4 regions of the Streptomyces sp. NPDC021224 genome follow, and region 3 is predicted to be linked to each of the others. Evidence: riboswitches for the same ligand, from Rfam matches in the RefSeq annotation. Region 3 holds a riboswitch; each other region holds the start of a gene.

Region 1 (5,660 bases), on a different contig from region 3:
CGCGCGGCGGACTTCTGGCGGCCCGCGTCGCTGCGGCTGGAGTACGGGCACGAGGACGTCGACGCGTACTACCAGCTGTGGCTGGACACCGGTGCGCTGCGCCGCGAGGTCCTCGACCCGCTCGGCCCCGACGGCAGCGGGCGCGCCCTGCCGTCGCTGCGCGACCCGGGCACCGACCGCGCCACCCGCGCGGACTACGTCGAGCTGCCGCCCGGCGGCGTCCTGGTCCTGGACGGGGCGCTGCTGCTGGGCCAGGGCCTGCCGCTGGATCTGACGGTGCACCTGCGGCTGTCGCCCGCCGCGCTCGCCCGCCGTACGCAGGAGGAGGAGCGCTGGACGCTGCCGGCCTTCGCGCGCTACGCCGACGAGGTGCTGCCGGAGGAGACCGCCGACGTCACCGTCCGCGCGGACGACCCGCGGCACCCCGCGTGGACGGGCGGGCAGCCCGGGTGAGCGTCGTGACCAGGCTGCGCCTTGCCCTCGAAGGCCGCGCCCCGCTAGCGTCCTCGACCACCATGACTGTCGCCACCGCGCCGCTGACTCCCGAGCACATACCCCTGGCCGTCCAGCGCTACGACCGCTGGTTCGCCCGCGCGCGGCGCCCGCCCTCGCAGCGGTCCTGGCTCGCCGACGGGCCGGTGCGCGGCGAGGACCTGGTGGGCCCGCTGCACGCGGTGCCCGGCCTGGAGGCCTGCCGCGCGCTCGACGGTGACGGCAACATGATCGGCTACCTCGCCGCCCAGCCCGTCACGCTCGCCCCCGACGACCCCGCGGGCCTGCGCACCCACCCGCGCTCCGCGCTCGTCCCGTACGGCGGCCACGCGCTGCCCGGCGGGCGGGAGACCGAGGTGCTGCGCTCGCTCTACGCCCGGATCGCCGAGCGGCTGGTCGCCGACCGGCGGCTGGTGCACTACGTGCAGGTGCCCGCGGGCGAGGTGGCCACCGCGCCCTGGGCGGATCTGGGCTTCGGCCGCGAGCTGGTGCACGGGCTGATGGCGGTCAAGGCGCGCGGCCGGCAGCCGCGCGGGGTCGAGGGCCTGGCCATCCGGCGCGCCGGGCCCGGCGACCTGCCGCAGATAGGGCGGATGGCCGCCGAGTCGTCGCGGCGGCAGCGCGGCACCGCGGTCTTCCAGCCGCAGCCCGAGGCGGCGCTCGCCGCGCTCCGGCTGCGCTACACCGACGCGCTCGCCGACCCCCGGTGCGGTGCCTGGATCGCCTCCCGCCGCGGTGAGGAGATCGCCATGGTCGTGGTCGTCCCGGCCGTCGCCGACCCGGTGATACCGGAGTCGTGCGTGGAACTGGCCGAGGCGTACGTGGAACCGGCCGCGCGCGGCGAGGGCATCAGCCGGGTGCTGCTGGCCACCGCGCTGGCCTGGGCGTACGACAACGGGCACCGCTACATGTCGGCCCGCTGGCACTCCTCCTCGCCGCTGGCGGCGGGCCACTGGCCCGGGGTCGGCTTCCGGCCGGTCGGCTACCGGCTCAGCCGCACTCTCGACGCGCGGATCGGCGGGGCACCGGGGACGTTCTGACCGGGGCATTGCCAACAAGTCGCCCAGAAGTGAAATAGGCCTGCATATCGGACATTTCACGGTGATGCGGGTCACCTCGGGCGAACTGTGTGTCCGGTGTCACCCGCCGAACACGGTACCCGCCCCGGTCGCGCACCCGCTGTTCGCGCCGGGGGCCGAATGTCGCGGCGGGTGCTGCGCCGGTCGGCGGACGGTCACCGTCACGGGTACGCAGCGGATCGCGCGGGTGGCGCCCTGTGACCGCCGGTAAGGGCGGAATGGGGCGGCATGCCGGGTTTGCTTGCCCGCCGCTCGCGGGGTCGTCTAGCTTCGCCGTTACCGCGGGCCGGACGTCCGCGACAGCCGCCGGGCGGAACGCCGAATCCTGCCGCCGCCCGGGCGCAGCACCATCCGAGCTGCAAAGGGCAGGAGCGGGGGACCCAAGGTAAGCCGCCGTCCGGGACGACTCCCGGCCGGCTCGGGGTGAAGCCGTGCCGCCGTACCGCCGCGCACCTGACCGGAGCGCGCACCACGGCCGCGGCCGGGCATCTCCAGCCCGAACCCGACAGCTCACCTCGCAGGCGTAGGAGAGGAATCCCCATGCCCGCACAGGGTCAGCACCGCAAGCCCCGCTCGCTCAGCCGCCTCACCCGCGTCTGCGTCGTCGCCGGCACGGGCGCCGCCGCCGTGGCGATCCCGCTCGTCGGCGTCGCCCAGTCCGCGTCCGCCGCCGAGCCCGCCAAGGCCCCGGCCGCGGCGAGCGCCAAGGCGCAGGACTACACCGTGGTCCGCGGCGACACGCTCGCCAAGATCGCCACCACGCACCACGTCAAGGGCGGCTGGAAGGCGCTCTACGACGCCAACAAGAAGGTCATCGGCGCCAACCCGGGCATCATCCACCCCGGCCAGCACCTCACGCTGAACACCGCCCCGGCCGCCGCACCGGCCGCCAAGGCCCCGGTGAAGAAGGCCGCCCCGGCGAAGAAGGCCGCCCCGGCGGCCGCCGTGAAGGCCGACACCGGCTGGACCAAGCCGGTCGGCGACGCCGCCATCGGCACCGGCTACAAGACCGGCGGCAGCATGTGGTCCTCCGGCCACCACACCGGCGTCGACTTCCTGGTCTGGAGCGGCACCCCGGTCCACTCCGTGGCCGCCGGCACCGTCGTCCACGCCGGCGCGGACGGCGCCTACGGCAACGACGTGATCATCAAGCACGCCGACGGCAAGTACACCCTGTACGGCCACCTGACGCGCCCGGTGGTCTCGGTCGGCCAGACCGTCACCGAGGGCCAGGAGATCGGCATCTCCGGCGCCACCGGCAACGTCACCGGCCCGCACCTGCACTTCGAGGTGCGCACCACGCCGGACTACGGCTCCGACATCGACCCGGTCGCCTACCTGGCGTCGCACGGCGTCACCGTCTGACCGCCGCCCCGGCGGTACGGCCCCCAGGGTGCCCGTCCGGTCCTCGCGACCGGGCGGGCACCCGCCGTTGCGTTGCTAGCCGAACAGCCCGGCCAGCTCGCCCCGGGAGGCCACCCCGAGCTTCGGGTACGCCTTGTACAGGTGGTAGCCGACGGTCCGCGGGCTCAGGAACAGCCGGGCCGCGATGTCCTTGTTCGACAGGCCCTCCGCCGCCAGCCGGACGATCTGCGACTCCTGCGGTGTGAGCCCCGCCTCCGCGTCCACCGGCGCCGTCTCCCGGCCCGCCTCGGGCAGCGTCCCGCCCGCCGCGCCCAGCTCACCGCGTGCCCGCTCCGCCCACGGGGCCGCGCCGAGCCGCTCGAAGACGTCCAGCGCGGTGCGCAGCCTGACCCGGGCCTCGTTCTTGCGGCGCGCCCGGCGCAGCCACTCCCCGTACAGCAGGCTCGTGCGGGCCGACTCCATCGCGCGCCGGTGCGGGTCGTGCGTGTCGAGCGCGGCGAGGTAGTACGCCTCCGCGTCCGCCTCCGGCGCGCGCAGCGCACGGCAGCGCGCCACCAGGGCCGCCGCCCAGCCCTGCCCGGAGCGCGCCGCCCACGCCTCGAAGCGGGCGAAGGACGCGTCCGCGCGCTCCGGCACCCCGAGCCGCACCGCCGCCTCCACCAGGTCCGGGATGCTGCGGGTGGCCGATATGTGGTGCCGCACCGACTCCTCGCCGAGCAGCGACAGCCGCTCCAGCGCCGCCTGCGCGCGGCCGAGCCCCAGCTCCAGCAGGCCCTGCGACCAGTACGCCCACGGGGCGCCGGGCGGCATCGCGGTGCCCGAGCCGCCCGCGAGCGCCGCGTCCACCCTTCGGCGGCACTCCTCCTGGTCGCCGCGCACCGCGGCGACGTACGCGAGCGCGCTGCTGAGCTGGCTCACCCACTGCCGCTGGCCGGTGTCCGCCGCGATCCGCAGCGCCTCGCGGGCGGTCGCCGCCGCGTCCTCGAAGCGCGCCTCGAAGATCTCCGCCTCGGCGCGGAAGAACAGCACCGTCGTGAGCCGTCCGACCCCGCCGCTCTCCCGGCCCTCGGCCGCGAGCACCGTGGTCAGCTCGTGCGCCTGCACGTCCTGGCCGAGCGTCAGACCGACCCCGCACAGCATCACCAGATGCCCCGGCTCGACCCGTCCGCCGTGCGCCGCCCGCGCCGCGGCCGCCGCCGCCCCGAGGTCCGGCGGTACGTGCCCGGCCGCGCTCCGGCCCAGCGCGTCCACCAGGAAGCGGGCGACCGGCGTCACGGGCGCGTCCGGCGGCAGCCGCAGCGCGTCCAGGCGCGCCACGGTGTCAAAGACCGCGTCGCCGCCCAGGTACCACGCGGTGTGCGAGGCCTGCACCAGCATGCGCGCCGCGCGCGTCGGATCGCCCTCGGCGGCCAGCGCCGCCCCCTCGATGAGCAGCCGGTGGGCCGCGGGGAAGTCGCCCTCCAGGAAGTCCGCGAGCCCGCGCACGTGCAACGTCCGTGCGACGGCGAGCTGTTCGGCCCCGCCATCCTGGGGCGCCGTCGCGGACAGCCGGGCCGCCAGCCGGGCGGCCTCGTCGGCGAAGGTGCGGGCGCGGGGGATCTCACCGGCCTCCGAGGCGGATTCCGCGGCGAGCAGCAGGCGGCGCAGGCGGGCCGCCGGATCGGTGCTGAGCCGGGCCGCGCGGTCGTACGCCGCGGCGGCCGCGGTGTGGCCGCTGCGCTCACGGGCGCGGCCCGCGGTGCGCTCCAGGGCCGCGGCCGCCGCCTCGTCGGGGCCGGTCGCGGCGGCGGCGAGGTGCCAGGCCCGGTGGTCGGCGTCCCGTTCGGGGTCGGCGGCGTCGGCCAGCGCACGGTGCGCGGCGAGCCGTTCGGGCAGCGACGCGCGCTGGTGGATCGCGGCCCGCACCAGCGGATGCCGGAAACGCAGCAGCGTGCCGTCCACCGTGACGAGCCCGGCCTCCTGCGCGGGCGGCAGATCGGGGACGCCCGCGCCCAGCTCACCGGCCGCCCGCAGCACCGTGCCCAGCTCGCCGGTGTGGTCCGCGGCCGCCACCAGCAGCAGCGTCTGGGTGGCCCGCGGCAGATGGCTGACCCTGCCGTGGAAGGCCAGTTGCAGCCGGCTGGTCAGCGGCAGCGCGCCCGGCCCGGCCACGGCGCCGCCCGCGTCCCGCAGCCCCGCCGGGAGTTCCAGCAGCGCCAGCGGATTGCCCTGCGCCTCGGCCAGCACCCGGCGGCGCAGCACGTCCGCCATCGGCTCGTCCCGCCCGGCGCGCTCGGCGAGCAGTGCCAGCGCCGCCGTCTCGTCCAGCGGCGCGGGGCGCAGCTCCGGCAGGCCCGGCGCGGGGAAGGCCCCCTCGCCGTCGCGCGCGGCGAAGACCATCGCGACGCCCTCCGCGTCCAGCCGCCGGGCCGCGAAGAGCAGCGCGTCGGCGGACGCCCGGTCCAGCCACTGGGCGTCGTCCACGACGCACAGCAGCGGGCCGTCGGCCGCGTGCTCCGACAGCAGCGACAGCACCGCGAGGCCGACGAACATCGGCTCGACCGGACCCCCTTCCGCGCCGCCGAGCCCGAACGCCGACCGCAGCGCCCGCCGTTGCGGTTCCGGCAGCGCGCCGTCCGCGCCCATCGCCGTTCGCAGCAGCAACTGCAGACCGGCGAAGGGCAGTTCGGCCTCGAACTCGACGCCCGAACCGCGTACCACCGTCATGTCGGCGGCCTCGCCGAC
Region 2 (5,660 bases), on a different contig from region 3:
TTGGCGAGGACGCGTAGGTACGCGAGGACGTCCCGGACCTCGCGCCGCTCGTAGAAGCGCACGCCGCCGACGACCTTGTAGGGCAGGCCGACGCGGATGAAGACCTCTTCGAAGACCCGGGACTGCGCGTTGGTGCGGTAGAAGACGGCGACGTCGCCGGGGCGGGCGTCACCGGCGTCGGTGAGGCGGTCTATCTCGTCGGCGACGAACTGGGCCTCGTCGTGCTCCTGGTCAGCGGTGTAGCCGGTGATGACGGGGCCGTCGCCGGCCTGCGTCCACAGGTTCTTTGCGCGGCGGCCGGCGTTGCGCTCGATGACGGCGTTGGCGGCGGACAGGATCGTCTGGGTGGAGCGGTAGTTCTGCTCCAGCAGGATCGTGCGGGCCTGCGGGTAGTCCTCCTCGAACTGGAGGATGTTGCGGATGGTGGCGCCGCGGAAGGCGTAGATCGACTGGTCCGCGTCACCGACGACGCACAGCTCCCCCGCCTCCTCGCCGGTCCCGACCAGCTCGCGGACCAGGGTGTACTGCGCGTGGTTGGTGTCCTGGTACTCGTCGACGAGGACGTGCCGGAAGCGCCGCCGGTAGTGCTCGGCGACGTCCGGGAAGGCCTGGAGCAGGTTGACCGTGGTCATGATGATGTCGTCGAAGTCGAGCGCGTTGGCCTCGCGCAGCCGCGCCTGGTAGAGCGCGTACGCCTCGGCGAGCTTCTTCTCGAAGCTGTTCTCCGCCTGCCCGGCGAAGGTCTCCTCGTCGACCAGCTCGTTCTTGAGGCCCGAGATCTTCGCGCTGAAGGACTTCGGCGGGAACTGCTTCGGATCGAGGTCCAGGTCGCGGCAGACCAGGGCCATCAGCCGCTTGGAGTCGGCGGCGTCGTAGATGGAGAAGGACGACGTGAAGCCGAGCACCTTGGACTCGCGGCGCAGGATCCGCACGCACGCGCTGTGGAAGGTCGACACCCACATCGCCTTGGCGCGCGGGCCCACCAGCTCCTCGACGCGCTCCTTCATCTCGCCCGCGGCCTTGTTGGTGAAGGTGATCGCGAGGACGGAGCCGGGGTGGACGTCCCGGGCGGCGAGCAGGTGGGCGATGCGGTGGGTGAGCACCCGGGTCTTGCCGGAGCCGGCGCCGGCGACGATGAGCAGCGGCCCGCCGGAGTGCTCGACGGCGGCGCGCTGCTGCTCGTTGAGCCCCTCCAGGAGCTGCGCGGGATCGGTCGCGGGGCGCGGGGCGCCGTTGCGGTAGTACGCGTCGCGCTCACCGCCCGGGGCGCCGCCGCCGAACTCGTGGTCCTCCGGGGGCGGCGGGGCGTCCGGGTCGGCGGGCTCGGGGGCCACGTGCAGACCGGACTGGAGGCCGGCGAGGAAGTCGTCGTCAAAGAGGCTGCTCATCGCCTCCCGAGTCTAGGCGGTGGCAGCGACAGCGCGGTCCGGTTCGGCCCCCTTTCCCCGTAGCTCGCGAATCACACACCGTGAGAATCGGAATTGATTACGAAAAGGTATCGGGGCCAACCGGACACCGGCCTTCCCCTGGCTGCGCCACTTGGTTACGGTGCCGCACCAGGCAGCGTCCGAAAGGAGTCCGTCGGGCATGGCGACACACCGCAAGTCCCGCACCGCGATACTCAGCACCCCGGGGCCGCGCACGGCCGTGGGGCTGACGACCGCCGCGCTGGCCACCATGACCATCTTCGCGGAGGCGGCGGCCGCCGCTCCCGGGGCTCCTTCCCCGCAGCCGTCGATCGCCGAGGTCAAGGCGAAGGTGGACACCCTCCAGCACGACGCGGAGGTGGCCACCGAGAGCTACAACGGCATCAAGGAAGCCACCAGCCAGCAGAACACGAAGGTCAACACGCTGCTGGCGCAGGCCGCCCAGAAGACGCAGACGCTGAACGAGTCCCGCCGCCAGCTGGGCATCTACGCCTCCGCCCAGTACCGCAGCGGCGGCGACGACTCGACCGCCACCTACCTGCTGGCGGCCAGCCCGCAGGATCTGCTCGACCAGCGGCATCTGACCGACCTGTTCGGCAAGCGGCAGAAGGCCGCCGTCGAGAACTTCCGGGTGCAGCAGGCCGACGCGACACAGAAGCGCATCCAGGCCGCGCAGGCGCTCCAGACGCTCACCGCGAAGCAGGCGCAGCTCAAGGCCGCCAAGGCGGACGTGGCGAAGAAGCTGGGCGCGGCGCAGAAGCTCCTCAACAGCCTGACCGCGCAGGAGAAGGCGCGGCTGGCGGAACTGGAGAAGAAGCAGGCGGAGGAGGCCGCGAAGAAGGCCGCCGCCATCGCGAAGGCGGAGGAGGCGAAGAAGGCGGCCGCGGCCAAGCAGGCCCAGCAGGCCGGTTCCACGACCACCACGTCCTCCGCCGCGAACTCCTCGATCGCCGACAAGGCCATCGCCTTCGCGCGCGACCAGATCGGCGAGCCGTACGTGTGGGGCGCGACCGGGCCCAGTTCGTGGGACTGCTCGGGCCTGACGCAGGCGGCGTACAAGGCGGCGGGGGTGACGCTGCCGCGCACCACCGGTGAGCAGGTCACCGTCGGCACCCGGGTGTCGCAGTCCGACATGGAGCCCGGCGACCTGGTCTTCTTCTACAGCGACCACAGCCACGTCGGCATCTACATCGGCGGCGGCAACATGATCCACGCGCCGCACACGGGCACGGTCGTGAAAATCGCGCCGATCACCGAAATGCCCATCTACGGGGTGGTCCGCCCCTACTGACACGGGAGCGAGCGGTCACCAACCGTAAGATCACAAAGCGATTTCGGTCACGTTCCGATCCAAACTTCCCAGACTCGGGGGAGTTTGACTACCGTAACCCGCTAGGTGATGCGTTCTCCGCCGGTGACGGCACCGGCAGCGCATCGCCTCCGCTCAATCCGGCCCCAGGCCGGAACCGGGGACCCACCAAGCACACTTGGGGTGAATCGGACACGGTGCCGCACGGCACCGCACCGTAGGGCCAGCCTTCCCGGCCCGAACCCGTCAGCTAACCCGGTCGGCGGTTCACGGAAGGAGTCGCCTTCGTGGCGTCGCACCGCAAGCCGCGTCAGAGCCTGCTGGCCCTCACCGCCCCCCGCGCGGCGGTCGGGGTCACCGCCGCGGCCCTTGCCTCGGTCACCCTGCTCAGCGAGAGCGCCAGCGCCGCGCCCGCCAAGCCGAAGCCGTCGATCGCCGAGGTCAAGAAGCAGATCGACACCCTCAACGAGCAGGCCGAGGTGGCGACGGAGGCCTACAACCAGGCGGTGGAGAACACCAAGGCGCAGCGCACCAAGACCAACACGCTACTGGCCGAGGTCGCCGAGAAGACCGAGCAGATGAACGCCACCCGGCGGCTGCTGGGCCAGTTCGCGAGCGCGCAGTACCGCGACGGCGGCATCGACCCGACCGTCCAGCTGCTCCTGTCCAGCGACCCGGCGGGCTTCCTGGACCAGTCGCACACGCTCAGCCAGCTGTCGGCGAGCCAGACCGCGGCGCTGAAGAACTTCCGGACGCAGCAGGAGCAGGCCTCCATCCAGCGGTCGCAGGCCACCGCGAGCCTCGCGCAGCTCACCACCGCGCAGCAGCAGCTCGCGACGCAGAAGAAGACCATGGAGGACAAGCTCGCCGCGGCGCAGAAGCTGCTCAACAGCCTCACCGCCCAGCAGCGCACCCAGGTCGCCAACATCCACAAGGGCTCGTCGTCCAAGACGGACTACACCTACTCCGGCCCCGCGAGCGGCCGGGCCGCCGCCGCCATCCAGTTCGCGCTCGCGCAGCGCGGCAAGCCGTACGTGCGCGGCGCGACCGGCCCCGGCTCGTACGACTGCTCCGGGCTCACCCAGGCCGCCTTCCGCGCGGCGGGCGTGACGATCGGGCGCACCACGCAGGACCAGATCCACTACGGGGTGCCCGTCTCCAAGGCCGACCTCCAGCCGGGCGACCTGGTCTTCTTCTACTCCGGCAACTCGCATGTCGGCATCTACCTCGGCAACGGCCAGATCGTGCACGCCCCGCACACCGGCGCGGTCGTCGAGGTCGCCCCGATGAGCTGGATGCCCTTCTCGACCGCGCGCCGGGTCGCCTGACCCCCCGGCACCGCGCCGCCCGCCTCCGCAGCCTGACCGCGCCCCCTGCCCCGTACCGTACGTCGGTCGTACGGAACCGGTTCCGGGGGATCCGGTCAGGCTGCGGGCATATGCGGGCGGGTCACCCGTCGAACAGCGGTCGGAAGCGGGCAGAGCCGACCGGATGAGGTCAGTCCCGGTCAGCGCGCCCCTTTTCCGCCCCCGGCGGGTCTAGCGTCGCTCCTCAGGTGGCCGACACCCCACTGCCGTCCCGGCTCGTGGACGGCATCGGCCACCCCCGCCGAAGGCCCGGCGGCGTCCTGCTCCCCCGTGCAGGCGCCGCCGGGCCGTTCCCTGGAAGGAGTGACGGCCGCGATGGCCTCACACAGTCCCGCCGGCAGTCCCACCGGCCCCGCCGCGCACCGCAAACGCCCCCCTTTAGCCGGCGGCCCCGCCGCGACCACCAAGCGGGTCGGCGTCACCCTGGCCCTCGCCTCGGCCGCCTCCGTGTCCCTGCTCGGCGAGACCGCCCACGCCGAGCCCACGCTCACCCCCGACCAGGTGCGCGCCCAGGTCGCGACGCTCTATCAGCAGGCGGAGCAGGCCACGCAGGAGTACGACGGCGCCAAGGAGCAGGCCGACCGGGCGGACACCCAGGTCACCGCCCTCCAGGACGAGCTGGCCCGCAAGACCGCGGCGCTGAACACCACCCGGGACGCGCTCGGCAGCCTCGCCGCCGCCCAGTACCGCACCGGCGGCCTCGACCCGCTGCTGCAGCTCGCGCTCAGCTCCACGCCCGGCAGCTACCTGGAACGCGCCGCCTTCCTCGCCCAGGCCGGCACCCGGCAGTCCGTGACGCTGCGGCAGCTCGCCGCCCAGCAGCGCGACATCGCCGGCACCCGCGCGCAGGCCGCCGACAAGCTCGCCGCGCTGCGCGGCGCGCAGGCCGCCGTCGCCGCGCACCGCCGCACCGTCACCGGCAAGCTCGCCGCCGCACAAGCGCTGCTCGACCGGTTGACCGCCGCCCAGCGCGCGGCCCTCGCGGCGGACGAGGACCCCCCGGCGCAGGCCGCCCCCGCCTCCCCCGGCCCGCACGGCGCCGCCACCGCGCCGCTCCCCTCCGTCGCGGCGCCCTCGGCGCGCGCCGCCCGGGCCGTGGCGTTCGCGTACCGCGCGCTCGGCCTGCCGTACGTGTGGGGCGCCACGGGCCCGCGCGCGTACGACTGCTCGGGCCTGACGCAGGCGGCGTACAAGGCGGCGGGCGTGTCCCTGCCGCGCACCACCTACACCCAGATCAACGCGGGGCAGCGGATCTCCCGCGACCAGCTCCAGCCCGGCGACCTGGTCTTCTTCTACTCGGGTGTGAGCCATGTCGGGATCTACATCGGCGGCGGCCGGATGATCCACGCCCCGCATCCCGGTTCGACGGTGCGGATAGCGCCGATCAGCGAGATGCCCTTCGCGGGCGCGGTGCGGCCGAGCTGACACGGCGGGACACGGGACTGCCGGCCCGGTCGCGTCGCGACCGGGCCGGCAGGGGTCCGCGTGCTAGGGCGTGTCCACGGGTGTCACGTACAGCCCCGCGGCCGTTCCGCGGGATCTTGCCCGGCCGAGCGC
Region 3 (5,660 bases):
GTCCAGGTCGAACATCGCCTGGTCGATCAGCCGCTGCTCGGTGGCGTCGTAGCCGACGAGCTCCGGGCCGATCTGCTCGATCACGGCGAGGACGGCCTTCTCGACGCCCTTGCCCTGGTAGCGGTTCTTGTCGCCGTCGCGGAGTTCGAGGGCCTCGAAGGCGCCGGTGGAGGCGCCGGACGGCACTGCGGCCCGGCCGGTGCTGCCGTCGTCGAGGCCGACCTCGACCTCGACGGTGGGGTTGCCTCGCGAGTCGAGGATTTCCCGGGCTACGACGACGTCGATGGACGGCACGTTGTCTCCTTCTGAGATGTCTTCTCGTTTTTCCGGGACGAGCCTAACCGGCTCGCGTCCCCGGGCCGGTCCTCGGCCCGGCCCCTGAGACGGAAAACCGGCCGGGCGCGCGGGCGCCGCGAGGCGCGCCGCGCGTCCGGCCGGCCGGTGAGGGCGTGCGGGGGCTGCTCGCCCCCCGTCCCGGATCAGCCGAGGCGCAGGTGCTGGCCCGGGTAGATCAGGTCGGCGTCCTTGACGACGTCCTTGTTGAGCTGGAAGAGGTTGTGCCAGCCGCCCTTGACGTGGTGGCTCGCGGCGATCTCGGACAGCGTGTCGCCGGAGACGACGGTGTACGAGCCCTTGGCGCCGTGCCGCTGCCAGTCGGTGGCGGTGTGCTTCGCGGGCTTCGCGGCCTTCTTGGCCGGGGTGCTCTTGGCGGCGGTGGTCTTGGTGGTGGTCTTCGTCGTGGTCTTCGCCGCCGTGGAGCTGCTGGAGCTGCTCGACGAGGAGGACGACGAGGACGAGCCGCCGGGGTTGATGTCGGGGGCCGGGCCGCCCGCGGTCAGGCCGCCGGCCGAGGCGCACGCCCAGGCGCCGGGGCCCTGGAGGGCGAGGAGCTTCTCGGCGACCGCGATCTGCTGGTCCTTGGTGGCGAGGTCGGCGCGCTGCGCGTACTGCAGGCCGCCCGCCGCCTCCCAGCTGGACTGCGAGAACTGCAGGCCGCCGTAGTAGCCGTTGCCGGTGTTGATGTGCCAGTCGCCGCCGGACTCGCACTGCGCGACGGCGTCCCAGGTGGCCACGGAGGCGGCCGAGGAGGAGGTGGCGCCGATCAGCGGCGCGGCGACGGCGACGCCGGCAACACCGGCGAAAGTGGCGAATCGGACCATCTTCGAGGCACGACGGTGCTTACCCATGTGTGTATGTCCCTCACCGACGCCTGCGAGGTCAGCTGTCGGGTTCGGACGTGAGTTGCCCGGCCGGCACCGCGTAGGCGGATGCCCTGCTTCACCCCGAGCCGGACCCGTGGGGGCGGCGGCGGCTTCGTCGCGACGGCGCAGCGGGCTGCGCGGCACGATGCCGTCCGTTGCCTGGGTCCGGCGGAAAGACCGTGGGTCCCCCGCTCCTGCCTGCGGCGCTTTCGCGTCGGTTGCTCCCGTCGGGCGCGGCGGCAGGACTCGGCGTTCCGCTCCGGCGGGGCCCGCTGTGGCGAGCGCTTAGACGTTAAGCACACCGGACCGGATTGAACAAACACTCGCGTTTCGGACGCCAACTGCGGCCACGATGTCGGCCGCTGGACGAATCCGCAGGTCGGACGGGCCGCGACGGGGCGGGAGTCAAGGAGGCGGTCACAGGTTCGAGGAGAGGCTTGTCACATCACCCCATGGAACGGAAATCCCCTACGTCCTTTTTGTCACCAGGCATGTACGACAGGGGATTTCACTCCGGACGGCCGTACACCTCACCCGAGATCGATGGTCTGTCCGGGTTTGATGAGGTTTGGATCGTCGCCGATCGCCTGGCGGTTGACGTCGTAGAGGTGCTGCCAGCCACCGGGGACGTCGTGCGCGGCCGCGATCCCGGAGAGCGAGTCACCGGCGCCGATCTTGTAGACGTCCGTCGCCTTATGTGAAGTAGTGTCCGAATTGCCGCCGTTGCCCTGGTCGTTGGCCTGGCCGTCGTCCGCGGTGCCCGCGCCGGTGTCCCCGTCCGTGGCGCCCGGAACGACGGCGGTCGTACGGGTACGGCTCGCCCGGTCGGCCGCGGCCAGCTCCTCGTCGGTGGGGCTGTACGGGCGCGCGTGGCGGCCGGAGCCCGCCGTGGGCGTGCCGGGGTCGGCGGGGGTGGCGGACGTCGCCGGGGCGGAGGGGTCGGTGGCCGGGGCGGTGGGGGTGACCGCAGGGGCGCTCGGGTCGGTCGGGGTGGGGCTCGCCGTGGCCGGGGGCGCGGGGGTGCCCGTGCCGGTGCCGGTCGCGGGGGTGCCGGGCGTCGTGGGTGCGGCGGGCGTCGTGGGCGTCGCCGCCGGGGTGCCGGGGTCGGCGGGGGCCGTGGGGGCGGTCGGGTCGGCGGTCGTGGTGGGCGCGGGGGTGGCGGTGGAGCCGTCGCCGTTCCCGTTACCGCCGCCGTTGCCGCTGTCGTCGCCGGCGGGGTCGTCGAGCAGGCCCGTGCCCAGCTCGCAACCGGGGAAGGCGTCGGGGCCGAGGGCGTCCAGGACCTTCTCGGCCACCTTGATCTGGTGGGCGCGGGAGGCGAGGTCGGGGCGCGGGGCGTAGAGCAGGCCGCCGTAGCGGACCCATGTGTCCTCGGTGAGCGAGAGGCCGCCGAAGACGCCGTTGTCCGAGGTGGCGTCCCACTGGCCGCCGCTCTCGCATATCGCGACCTTGTCCCACGTGCCGCCGTCCGCGGCCTGCGCGGCCCCGGCACCCGCGACCAGCAGGGGCAGTGCGAGTCCCGCACCGGTCGCCGCCACAGTCACCACGGCCGCGGGGGCCTGGCGGGGGCGTCGGTGCCTGCCGTTGGCGGAGAGCATACGGTCGCCTTTCATCGGTGCCGTCGCGCGCAGCCTTCGCACGCCTCGCGTTGACCGCAGAACGTAGCGGGGTTGGCCAACGGATCACAAGTCGATGTAGCGGTCGTCACGTCGCGGTCACGAGGTTGACGACGCGTCAGTTCTGCTGCGGCGCCTCGGGGGTGAAGGCCACCGGCAAGGTGCGCAGGCCACGCATGATCAGGCCGCCGCGCCACCGCAGATCGCCGGGATCGGCGGCGAGCCGCAGGTCCGGCAGCCGGGTCAGCAGGGTCGCGAGCGCCGTTCTGGCCTCCAGCCGGGCGAGCGGCGCGCCGAGGCAGTAGTGGATGCCGTGGCCGTACCCGAGGTGCGGGTTGTCCCGCCGGGCGAGGTCGAGGCGGTCGGGGTCGGTGAAGCGCTCGGGGTCGCGGTCGGCGGCCGCGAGCACGACCAGGACCGGGTCGCCCTGGGCCACGGCCACGCCGCCGATCTCGACCGGCCGGGTGGCGTAGCGCCAGGTCGCCAGCTCCACGGGGCCGTCGTAGCGAAGGAGTTCCTCGATCCCGGTGTCCAGCAGGCCGTGGTCGCCCGACGCGAGGGCCTGCTGGAGGACCGCGCGCTGCCCGGGGTTGCGCAGCAGCGCGTAGGTGCCGTTGCCGATGAGGTTGACGGTGGTCTCGAATCCCGCGAAGAGCAGCACGAAGCACATGGCCGCGGCCTCGTTCTCCGTCAGGTGCTCGCCGTGGTCGGAGGCCCGGATCAGACCGGCGATCAGGTCGTCGGGCGGGCCGCCCGCGGCGCCCGCCGCCAGTTCGGCGCGCTTGCGGTGGATCAGCTCCGTCAGATACGCGCGCATCCGCTTGACCGAGCGCGCCACACCGCCGCGCGGACCGCCGCCGTGCCGGATCATCATCCCGGCCCAGTCCCGGAAGTCGTCCTGGTCCTCGGCGGGGACACCCAGCAGGTCGCAGATGGCGTAGATAGGGAGCGGGAAGGCGAATTCGTGGATCAGGTCCGCCTCCCCGCGTGCCGCGAAGCCGTCCACGAAACGGTCCGTCAGCTGCTGCACCCGCGTCCCGAAGCCCGCCACCCGGCGCGGGGTGAAGGCCTTGGAGACCAGGCGGCGCAGCCGGGTGTGGTCGGGCGGGTCGATGTTCAGCAGATGCGTCATCAGATCCGCGCTGCGCTCGCCCGGGATACCGGTCTTGCCGCGCGCGCCGGGCGACTCCGCGTGGTGCACCGGGTTCTTGCTCAGGCGTGGATCCGCCAGCGCCTCGCGCGCGTCGGCGTAGCGGGTGACGAGCCAGGCCTCGACCCCGCTGGGCAGCGTCGTGCGGTGGACGGGCGCGTGCTCGCGCAGCCAGGCGTAGGCGGGGTAGGGGTCGGTGGCGAACTCCCAGGTGAAGAGCTCGGGCATGGCGGCGCCGTCGGTCATCCCCCGACCGTACGCGACGCGCCCGTGTGCGGGATGCGCCCCTGTGCGGGTGCGCCCGCCTGCGGGACGGGGCAGCCGTGCGCGTACCCGCCGCCGCGGCGGCTACGGCTCCCGGGGCCCGTTCCGCCCGGCCCGCACCTCCGACTCGGCGGCGCGTATCGCCGTACGGTAGCGGCGTGCCGCGTGCCGCAGGGCCGCCTCGGGGTCGATGCCGGACGACTGGGCGGCGGCCGCCTCGGCCAGCAGGTGGTCGCCGAGCGCGCTCTCGTCGTCGTAGAGCGGGGCGGGCGGGGTGACGGGCAGCGGGAGCCCGGCCTGCCGCGCCCTCCCGGCGAGCTTGGCGGCCAGCGCCAGAGCCGGCGAGGCGAGCGGCACCCCGTCCGTGACCGACTCGCGGGCCTTCTCGACGCCCTTGAGCCGTACCCAGTTGGCCTGCACCTGCTCGGGCGTCTCGGCGACCTCCTCGCCGAAGATGTGCGGGTGGCGGTGGACCAGCTTGTCGACCAGCCCGGCCGCCACGTCGTCGATGCCGAACGGCTCGTCCGGATCGCTCTCGGCGATGGCGGCGTGGAAGACCACCTGGAGCAGGACGTCCCCCAGCTCCTCGCGGACCGCCGCCCGGTCGCCCTCCTCGATCGCCTCGACCAGCTCGTACATCTCCTCGATGCCGTACGTGGCGAGATCCTCGTGCGTGCGCAGGCTGCTCCAGGGGCATTCGGCCCGGATCCGGTCCATCACCTGGACGAGATCCAGCAGCCGCGCGCCCGGCAGGTCGTACGAGCCGGGCAGCAGCTCCAGGTCGGGCATCTCGACCCGGCCGGACCCGCCGAGCGCGGCGAGCTCCGCGGTGACCGCCCGGTCGCCCTCCCCGCCGCCCGGCGGCAGATAGACCACCGTGCGCCCCCCGGCCGCCGCCTCCACCAGCTCACGGCCGGTGGGCGCGGCGATCTCCACGGCCACCCCAGCCTCGCGCAGGAAGGGCAGCTGCGGATGCCCGTCGTCGGGGCACAGCACCCGGTCGGCGCCGCGCAGCACCTGCCAAGCGGGCCAGGACAGCTGCCCCGGGGCCACCCGGTGGCTGGTGGTGAGCAGGACCAGCCGGCCGGCGCCGCCCGTGGGGGCGGTGCCGGGACCGGCGGTGGAGTCGGCAGCGGAGTCGTTCACCCCTCGAACGTACCGCGAGGGTCCGACAACGGCCTCACGCGACCGGCGCCGCCGCGGCCGGGGGCTTGGTGATCACCCAGGCGTCGGAGGTGTCGCCGATGCTGGCCTTCTTCTTGTCCCAGGTGCCGTAGCGCGGGTTGACCGTCACACCGAGCTTGTCCGCGGTCTTGGTGAGGATGCCGAGCAGCGCGGTCTGGCCGCCGTCGCTGCCCGGCTGGTAGCCGAGGCTGGAGATCAGCTTGCCGAGCAGCGCGTTCGTCCGGAAGTAGGTGTCGGCCTCGC
Region 4 (5,660 bases), 660 kb from region 3:
GGCCGCGGCGAACGACCCGGACGTGCTGGCCTACGCCCCCGAGGTGCTGCGGCTGTCCGCCTGCCCGCGCGCGTCCTGGCCCGCCGCCGACCGCCCCGTGTGGCCCGCCCTGGACACGGTCGGCTTCGCCGCGTACGAGCTGGCCACCGGCCCCTCCGAGGACTTCGGCGACGCCTTTTACGCCGCCGTCCGCGGCGCCCGCCGCTCCTGGCCCGCCCCGGGCGGCGGGCGGAGGGCCGGCGCCCCGCCCGTACCGGTGGACGGCTCCGACCCGGCCGGGCGCCGCTGGTCCGCCCTTGACGAGGAGGAGGCGGCCCGGCGGCTGCCGCGGCTGAGCGTCCTGTTCCCCCTCGACCTGCCCCTCGACGCCCCCGGCCCGTGACGACTGTGACCCGGGCCGGTCCGGGAGGGCGGGGCCCCGCGGCGCCCGCGACCGTCCGGCTCAGACGCCGTTGACGAGCCGGATGTAGCGCACCCAGTCCCAGTTGGGGCCCGGGTCGGTGTGGTCGGTGCCGGGCACCTGGACGTGGCCGATGATGTGGTCGCGGTCCTTGGGTATGCCGTACTTGTCGCAGATCGCCGCCGTCAGCGCCGCCGAGGAGTGGTACATCGCGGTGGTGAAGTACGACGGCTGGTCGACCCAGCCCTCGTGCTCGATGCCGATGCTGCGGGTGTTGTAGTCCCAGTTCCCGGCGTGCCAGGCGATGTCGTGCTCGCGGACGCACTGGTCGATCGCCCCGTCGGCGGACCGGACGACGTAGTGGGCGGTGGCCGCGTGCGCCGGGTCCTGGAAGAGCGTGATCGTGTCGGCGAAGGTCTCCTGCGTGACGTGGATGACCACCATCTGGATCGGGTAGCTGGTGGGCCGGTTGGACGCCGTGTAGTTGGCGGTGCTGGCCGGCGCCCAGGTGGCTGACGGGTAGTCGACGGCGGCTGCGGCGGCGCGGGCGGCGCGGTTCGCGGCGGGTGTGGCGGCCGGGGCGGAGGCGGCCGGCCAGAGGTCGGCGGCCAGGCCCGCGGTGGCGGCGGCGCCGAGTCCGAGTCCGCCGCGCAGCAGTGAACGGCGGCTGGGCTCGCCGGGGTTGGGGCGATGCATCGAGGGCTCCCTGAGGCGTCATGGTATGGACGAGTGCATGACAAAGACATGGGGCCCGCCCATCGTGCGGCTCACGCCCCTGACATGCCAAGGGATTCGCGAAATGGCACAGGTCCAGACCACTGGCGTACCTGTGCCGCGCCCGCCGTGCCCGCCCCGCGTGCGCCCGTACCTGCTGCGGCGCGCCCTCCGAGCGCTGCCGCACGGGTCATCGAACCCTCACTGCGCGTGATCACGCCTCCCCCTCCCGGTAACAACTGGCGAACACTCACATCACTGCCCGGCCACGCCGCGTGTCCGCTTCCTCCCCTCTCCGTATACCCTGCCCGATTGCTTCCCACCCCCAACTCTTCGGTTCGGCTTGGAAAACCCGTCCGGCTCTATTAACGTTCGATAACGCAGCGCGGTCGTCACTGCCGCCGACAGGCGGCACCGTGCGCTTGCCGAATCCCGTCCGCGGGAACCGGGGACCCGCCCTTCCGTCACCACGGAAGGGGTCCAATGGGGTGAATCGGGGGGCCGTCAGGCCGTCCGTAGGAGACCTTCCTGCTCCGAACCCGTCAGCTAACCCGGTAGGCGAGAAGGAAGGAAAGGAGTGCGCCCCCGTGGCGTCCAACCAGCCTGCCTACGCTCCGACTCCGGTGGCAGAACCGACCGGACAGTGGCACTTCGGAGAGCCCGGCGAGCGCTTCTCGCCCGACGGCCCCGGTGCTTTCCCCGGCGTCCCCGTCACTCCCGTCACCCCCGAAGTCCCCTCCTACCAGGGCTTCCCCGGCTCCGCCGAACCGCTCCCGGCAGCCGTCGCAGTCCCCGCCCCCGAGGCCCCCGCGCCGGCCGGCTCCCCCCGGCCCGACGCCGACGGCCTCCCGGGCGACGGTCTCCCGGGTGACGGCCCGCGCAGCCAGCCGCGCCTGCCCCGGCAGCGCAGCGGGCTCCCGGGGCTGGGCGGCGGCCTGGGTGCCGGTCTGAGCGGCGCGGCGAGCGTCGGTTCCGCCGTGCTCGGCATGGCGGCGATGGCCGCGGTCGGCGCGGGCGGCGTCGCCGCCGCAGCCGAGCCCCCCGCCGCCGCCGCGCCGATAGCGGCTCCGGACCTGCCCGCCGTGCCCGCGGCTCCCGCCGCCCCGGCCGCGGTTCCCGCCCCCGCCCCCGCCCCCGCCGTGCCGCTGCCGGACGTGGCGGTCGGCACCCCGTCGTACGACCCCGCCGCCGTCACCCGGGCGGCGACCGCGGCCCCCGCCGCCCCGCGCACCGCCGAGGCCGAGGACGCCCCGTGCGCCGAGCCCGCCGCGGAGGCCGCCGACCCCGGCGAGGCGCTGTGCAGCCGCATCATCGCCCAGGTCACCCAGCAGCGCGCGGACGCCGAGCGCCGCGCCCGCGAGGCCGTGGAGCGGGTCGCCGCGGAGCAGGCGGCCAAGGAGGCCGCGGCCCGCAAGGTGCGCGAGCAGGCCGCCGCGGCGAAGGCCGAGGCAGAGGCGAAGGCCAAGGCCGCCGCCGAGGCCGCCGCGCAGGCGGAGGCGGAGCGGCTGGCGAAGCTCGCCGCCTCCTACGTCAAGCCGGTTGCCTCGTACACGCTCACCAACGCCTTCGGCGAGTCGAGCAACATGTGGGCCACGCACACCGGCCAGGACTTCGCCGCCCCCACCGGCACCCCGGTGCACGCCGTCCACACCGGCACGGTCACCTCGGCCGGCTGGGCGGGCTCGTACGGCTACCGGGTCGTGCTGCGGCTCGACGACGGCACCGAGCTCTGGTACTGCCACCTGTCGACGATGGTCGCCACCGGCGGCCGCGTCACCACGGGCGACACCATCGGCCGGGTCGGCGCGACCGGCAATGTGCCGGGCCCGCATCTGCACCTCGAAGTACGCCCCGGCGGCGGTGCACCGGTCGACCCGGTGCCGTGGCTGCACGGCCATGACGTCGCCGTCTGAAATCCGGCGCGAAACACCACGCCGAAACGCACGCACGTACGGATATCCGCGCATAAACTAGGCGCACGGGCATAGGCTCGGAGGTATCGGAGGGCGGGCACCCGTCCTGCCCCCGACACCACCGGCGGCGTCCGGCGCGCATGACGCGGAAGCACCACGCGGAAGCACTACGCTGAGACGGACCGCGCAAGCGGATCGCGGAAGCAGGCGCGGAAGCGGCCGCGGACGCACGACGGAAACACCGCAGGAGTACGGTCACGGCACGGGCTCGGCGCCCGCTCCCGGCCCCCAGGAGCCGCCGCGGCCCCGGCGTTCACCCCCCCCGACGCCGGGGCCGTCGGCATCTCCAGCCCACGGCCCGGCATCGTCCCCGCGGCCGCTGCTCCGGCCCGCCGCCCGTACGGTCAGCTGCCCGCGCCGCCGCCCGCCGCCGCCCCGCCGTCCGCGGCGGCCCGCTCCCGTCCGCCGCTGCCGTCCTCCGCCTCTGCCTCTGCCTCTGCCTCTGCGGTCCCGGTCGCGGTCGCGAAACCCGCCGCGAGGCCGACGAGGGCGACGAGGTCGGCCCGGTCGGTGACGCCGTCCAGGGCGCGGTACTCGACGGCCGCGAGGATCGCCATCCGCTCGTTCAGCCCCCACTGCGGGTAGGGGTCGGCCGCGAGCAGGTCCGCGGCCAGGACCGGCAGCGGGCGGCCCGCCGCGTGCCCGCGGTGGATGACCTCCCGCAGGTCCAGCAGGTAGTCGGCGTAGCGCCGTACGTCCGCGGGCGTCATCACCGGCCCGTGCCCCGGTACGACGATCCGCGGGTCGCACTCCAGGATGCGCGCGCACGCGGCGTGCACCGACTCCAGCGGCCCCGCCCAGTGCACCGGGTGGTCCTCGTTGAAGACGACGTCACCCGCGCACACCACCCCCTCCTGCGGCAGGTGCACGATCAGGTCGCCCGCGGTGTGCGCGGGCCCGACCTCGATGAGCCGCACCGCCACCCCGTCGACGTCCAGGTCCAGTTCGCCGCTGAAGGTACGGTTCGGGTGCAGCGGCGTGACCCCGCCGAAGTCGCCGTAGCGCGCGAAGTGCCGCCGCATGTACGCCCCGATGGGCGTGGCCGGGTCGGCGGCGGCGACCAGCCCGGCCAGCACGGCGGGCTCCGGCTCGGCGCACAGGTGCTCGCCGTTGGCGTCGGTGGCGACGACGTCGGCGCCCGGGAAGAGCCCGTTGCCGTACGAGTGGTCGCCGTTGCCGTGGGTGTTGACGACGGTACGGACCAGGTAACCGTCCCCGCCCGCGCCGCCGTCGCCGAGCCCGGCGACGAGCCGCTGGAGCTGCCGGGTCATGTCGGCGGTGTACGGGGTGTCGACCAGCAGCGCGGTGCCCGGACCCGGGCCCGTACCCCGCCCGGTGACCACGACGCAGTTGGCCATGCCCCACGTCGCGTGGCCGTCCGGGAGCCAGGCGTGGACATGGGGGGTCAGCGACCGCAGCGCATGCGGAAGAGGGAAGCTCATGGGGCCCAATTGTGCGGCCCAGCAGGCCTTTTCGCCGTATCGGCGGCCGTACGGGCGCGTACCGCCGCCACCTTCTCCTCCGGCTTCCCGGCAGCCCCCGCCGCCCCGCCCGCATCCGCGGCGATGAAACGGCGCCCACCGCCCGCCAGGCCCTCCGGATCGACGGGCACGGTGGCCGGCGCGGTGAGGGCCGGGCCGTGCCGCGGCTCCTCGCCCTGGTCGAAGAGGACGAACATCAGCCGCCCGCCCGGCACCCCGAACGGCCCCGCCGTGCACAGCGTCACCCACCCCGGCCCCAGCTCGGCGTGCACCAGCGGCAGCGCGCTCTCCGCCCGCGGCCCTATGTACTCGCCCGTCGGCGCCTCCAGGAAGGGCGCGACGACCGGGTCGCGCATGGCGTCCGCGTGCAGCTGCGCCAGCGGCCGGTCGTGCGGGTTGGCCACCAGCGCGGCCCGCAGCTGCGGCACCAGCCGCGGCAGCCAGCTCTCCGCCCAGTCCCCGAGGACCTCCCTCGCCTCCGGGTCCAGCAGCATCCAGCGCATCGTGTTGCCCGGCACCTCACGGCGCGGGAAGAGCCGTGCGAAAGCGGCGTTGTACGCGACGACGTCCCAGGCCGCGTCGTTGACGTACGCCATCTCGTGCGAGCCGCGCAGCACCCGCTCCCAGGGGCTCGGCACGGCCCTGCCCAGCTCCGGATCCAGCCGGTAGGCGGGCGGCACCCCCGTCGCGTACAGGACCAGCGCCTCCCACTCGTGGTCCGACAGGCGCAGGATCCGTGCGACGGGCTCCAGCAGCTCCGCCTCGATCGCGGCGAGCCGCCCCCGCTCCACGTACCCGTACTTGTGCTCCGGCCAGCCCAGCAGCCGCGTCATGTGCTCGTGCGTCAGGCCGGTCACCTTGCGCCCGCGCGGGTCGGCGCGCGGCGCGAGACCGAACTCGCCCGGGTCGACCCGCGCCCTGGCCCGTGCGAGCAGCGTCTGCATCGCCTCGCGGTCGCGCACCGACCTCACGGCTCCCTTCCGGCCCGCACGCCGGCCGGCGACCCTCACAGGTCCCGCGGATCGACCTCCCGGGCAAGCTTGTACCCCGCCTCGAACCGGCTTCCCGCGCCCAGCCGTTCCATGAGTGCGG

The links. Region 3 has a riboswitch for cyclic di-AMP ahead of ACH4PY_RS08360 (transglycosylase family protein). Riboswitches for the same ligand answer to the same signal wherever they lie in the genome.
Region 1: another riboswitch for cyclic di-AMP. It lies ahead of ACH4PY_RS13025 (peptidoglycan DD-metalloendopeptidase family protein); the one in region 3 lies ahead of ACH4PY_RS08360 (transglycosylase family protein).
Region 2: another riboswitch for cyclic di-AMP. It lies ahead of ACH4PY_RS21715 (NlpC/P60 family protein); the one in region 3 lies ahead of ACH4PY_RS08360 (transglycosylase family protein).
Region 4: another riboswitch for cyclic di-AMP. It lies ahead of ACH4PY_RS05395 (M23 family metallopeptidase); the one in region 3 lies ahead of ACH4PY_RS08360 (transglycosylase family protein).

The regions. Positions count from the first base shown of each region.
Region 1 covers NZ_JBIRPW010000004.1:316,825-322,484, reverse strand. Annotated here, with positions in the region: gene ACH4PY_RS13035 (uridine kinase) at 1-453, shown strand, start outside; gene ACH4PY_RS13030 (GNAT family N-acetyltransferase) at 516-1,532, shown strand; cyclic di-AMP (ydaO/yuaA leader) riboswitch at 1,916-2,108, shown strand; gene ACH4PY_RS13025 (peptidoglycan DD-metalloendopeptidase family protein) at 2,112-2,936, shown strand; gene ACH4PY_RS13020 (ATP-binding protein) at 3,012-5,660, opposite strand, start outside.
Region 2 covers NZ_JBIRPW010000008.1:177,273-182,932, forward strand. Annotated here, with positions in the region: gene pcrA (DNA helicase PcrA) at 1-1,388, opposite strand, end outside; gene ACH4PY_RS21710 (NlpC/P60 family protein) at 1,588-2,718, shown strand; cyclic di-AMP (ydaO/yuaA leader) riboswitch at 2,859-3,017, shown strand; gene ACH4PY_RS21715 (NlpC/P60 family protein) at 3,024-4,064, shown strand; gene ACH4PY_RS21720 (NlpC/P60 family protein) at 4,419-5,528, shown strand; gene ACH4PY_RS21725 (hypothetical protein) at 5,592-5,660, opposite strand, start outside.
Region 3 covers NZ_JBIRPW010000002.1:709,537-715,196, reverse strand. Annotated here, with positions in the region: gene eno (phosphopyruvate hydratase) at 1-294, opposite strand, end outside; gene ACH4PY_RS08360 (transglycosylase family protein) at 480-1,187, opposite strand; cyclic di-AMP (ydaO/yuaA leader) riboswitch at 1,193-1,321, opposite strand; gene ACH4PY_RS08355 (transglycosylase family protein) at 1,733-2,800, opposite strand; gene ACH4PY_RS08350 (cytochrome P450) at 2,937-4,214, opposite strand; gene ACH4PY_RS08345 (nucleoside triphosphate pyrophosphohydrolase) at 4,317-5,378, opposite strand; gene ACH4PY_RS08340 (SurA N-terminal domain-containing protein) at 5,413-5,660, opposite strand, start outside.
Region 4 covers NZ_JBIRPW010000002.1:49,198-54,857, forward strand. Annotated here, with positions in the region: gene ACH4PY_RS05385 (DUF4240 domain-containing protein) at 1-382, shown strand, start outside; gene ACH4PY_RS05390 (N-acetylmuramoyl-L-alanine amidase) at 443-1,096, opposite strand; cyclic di-AMP (ydaO/yuaA leader) riboswitch at 1,528-1,690, shown strand; gene ACH4PY_RS05395 (M23 family metallopeptidase) at 1,738-3,027, shown strand; gene ACH4PY_RS05400 (MBL fold metallo-hydrolase) at 3,432-4,529, opposite strand; gene ACH4PY_RS05405 (XRE family transcriptional regulator) at 4,526-5,539, opposite strand; gene ACH4PY_RS05410 (LuxR C-terminal-related transcriptional regulator) at 5,575-5,660, opposite strand, start outside.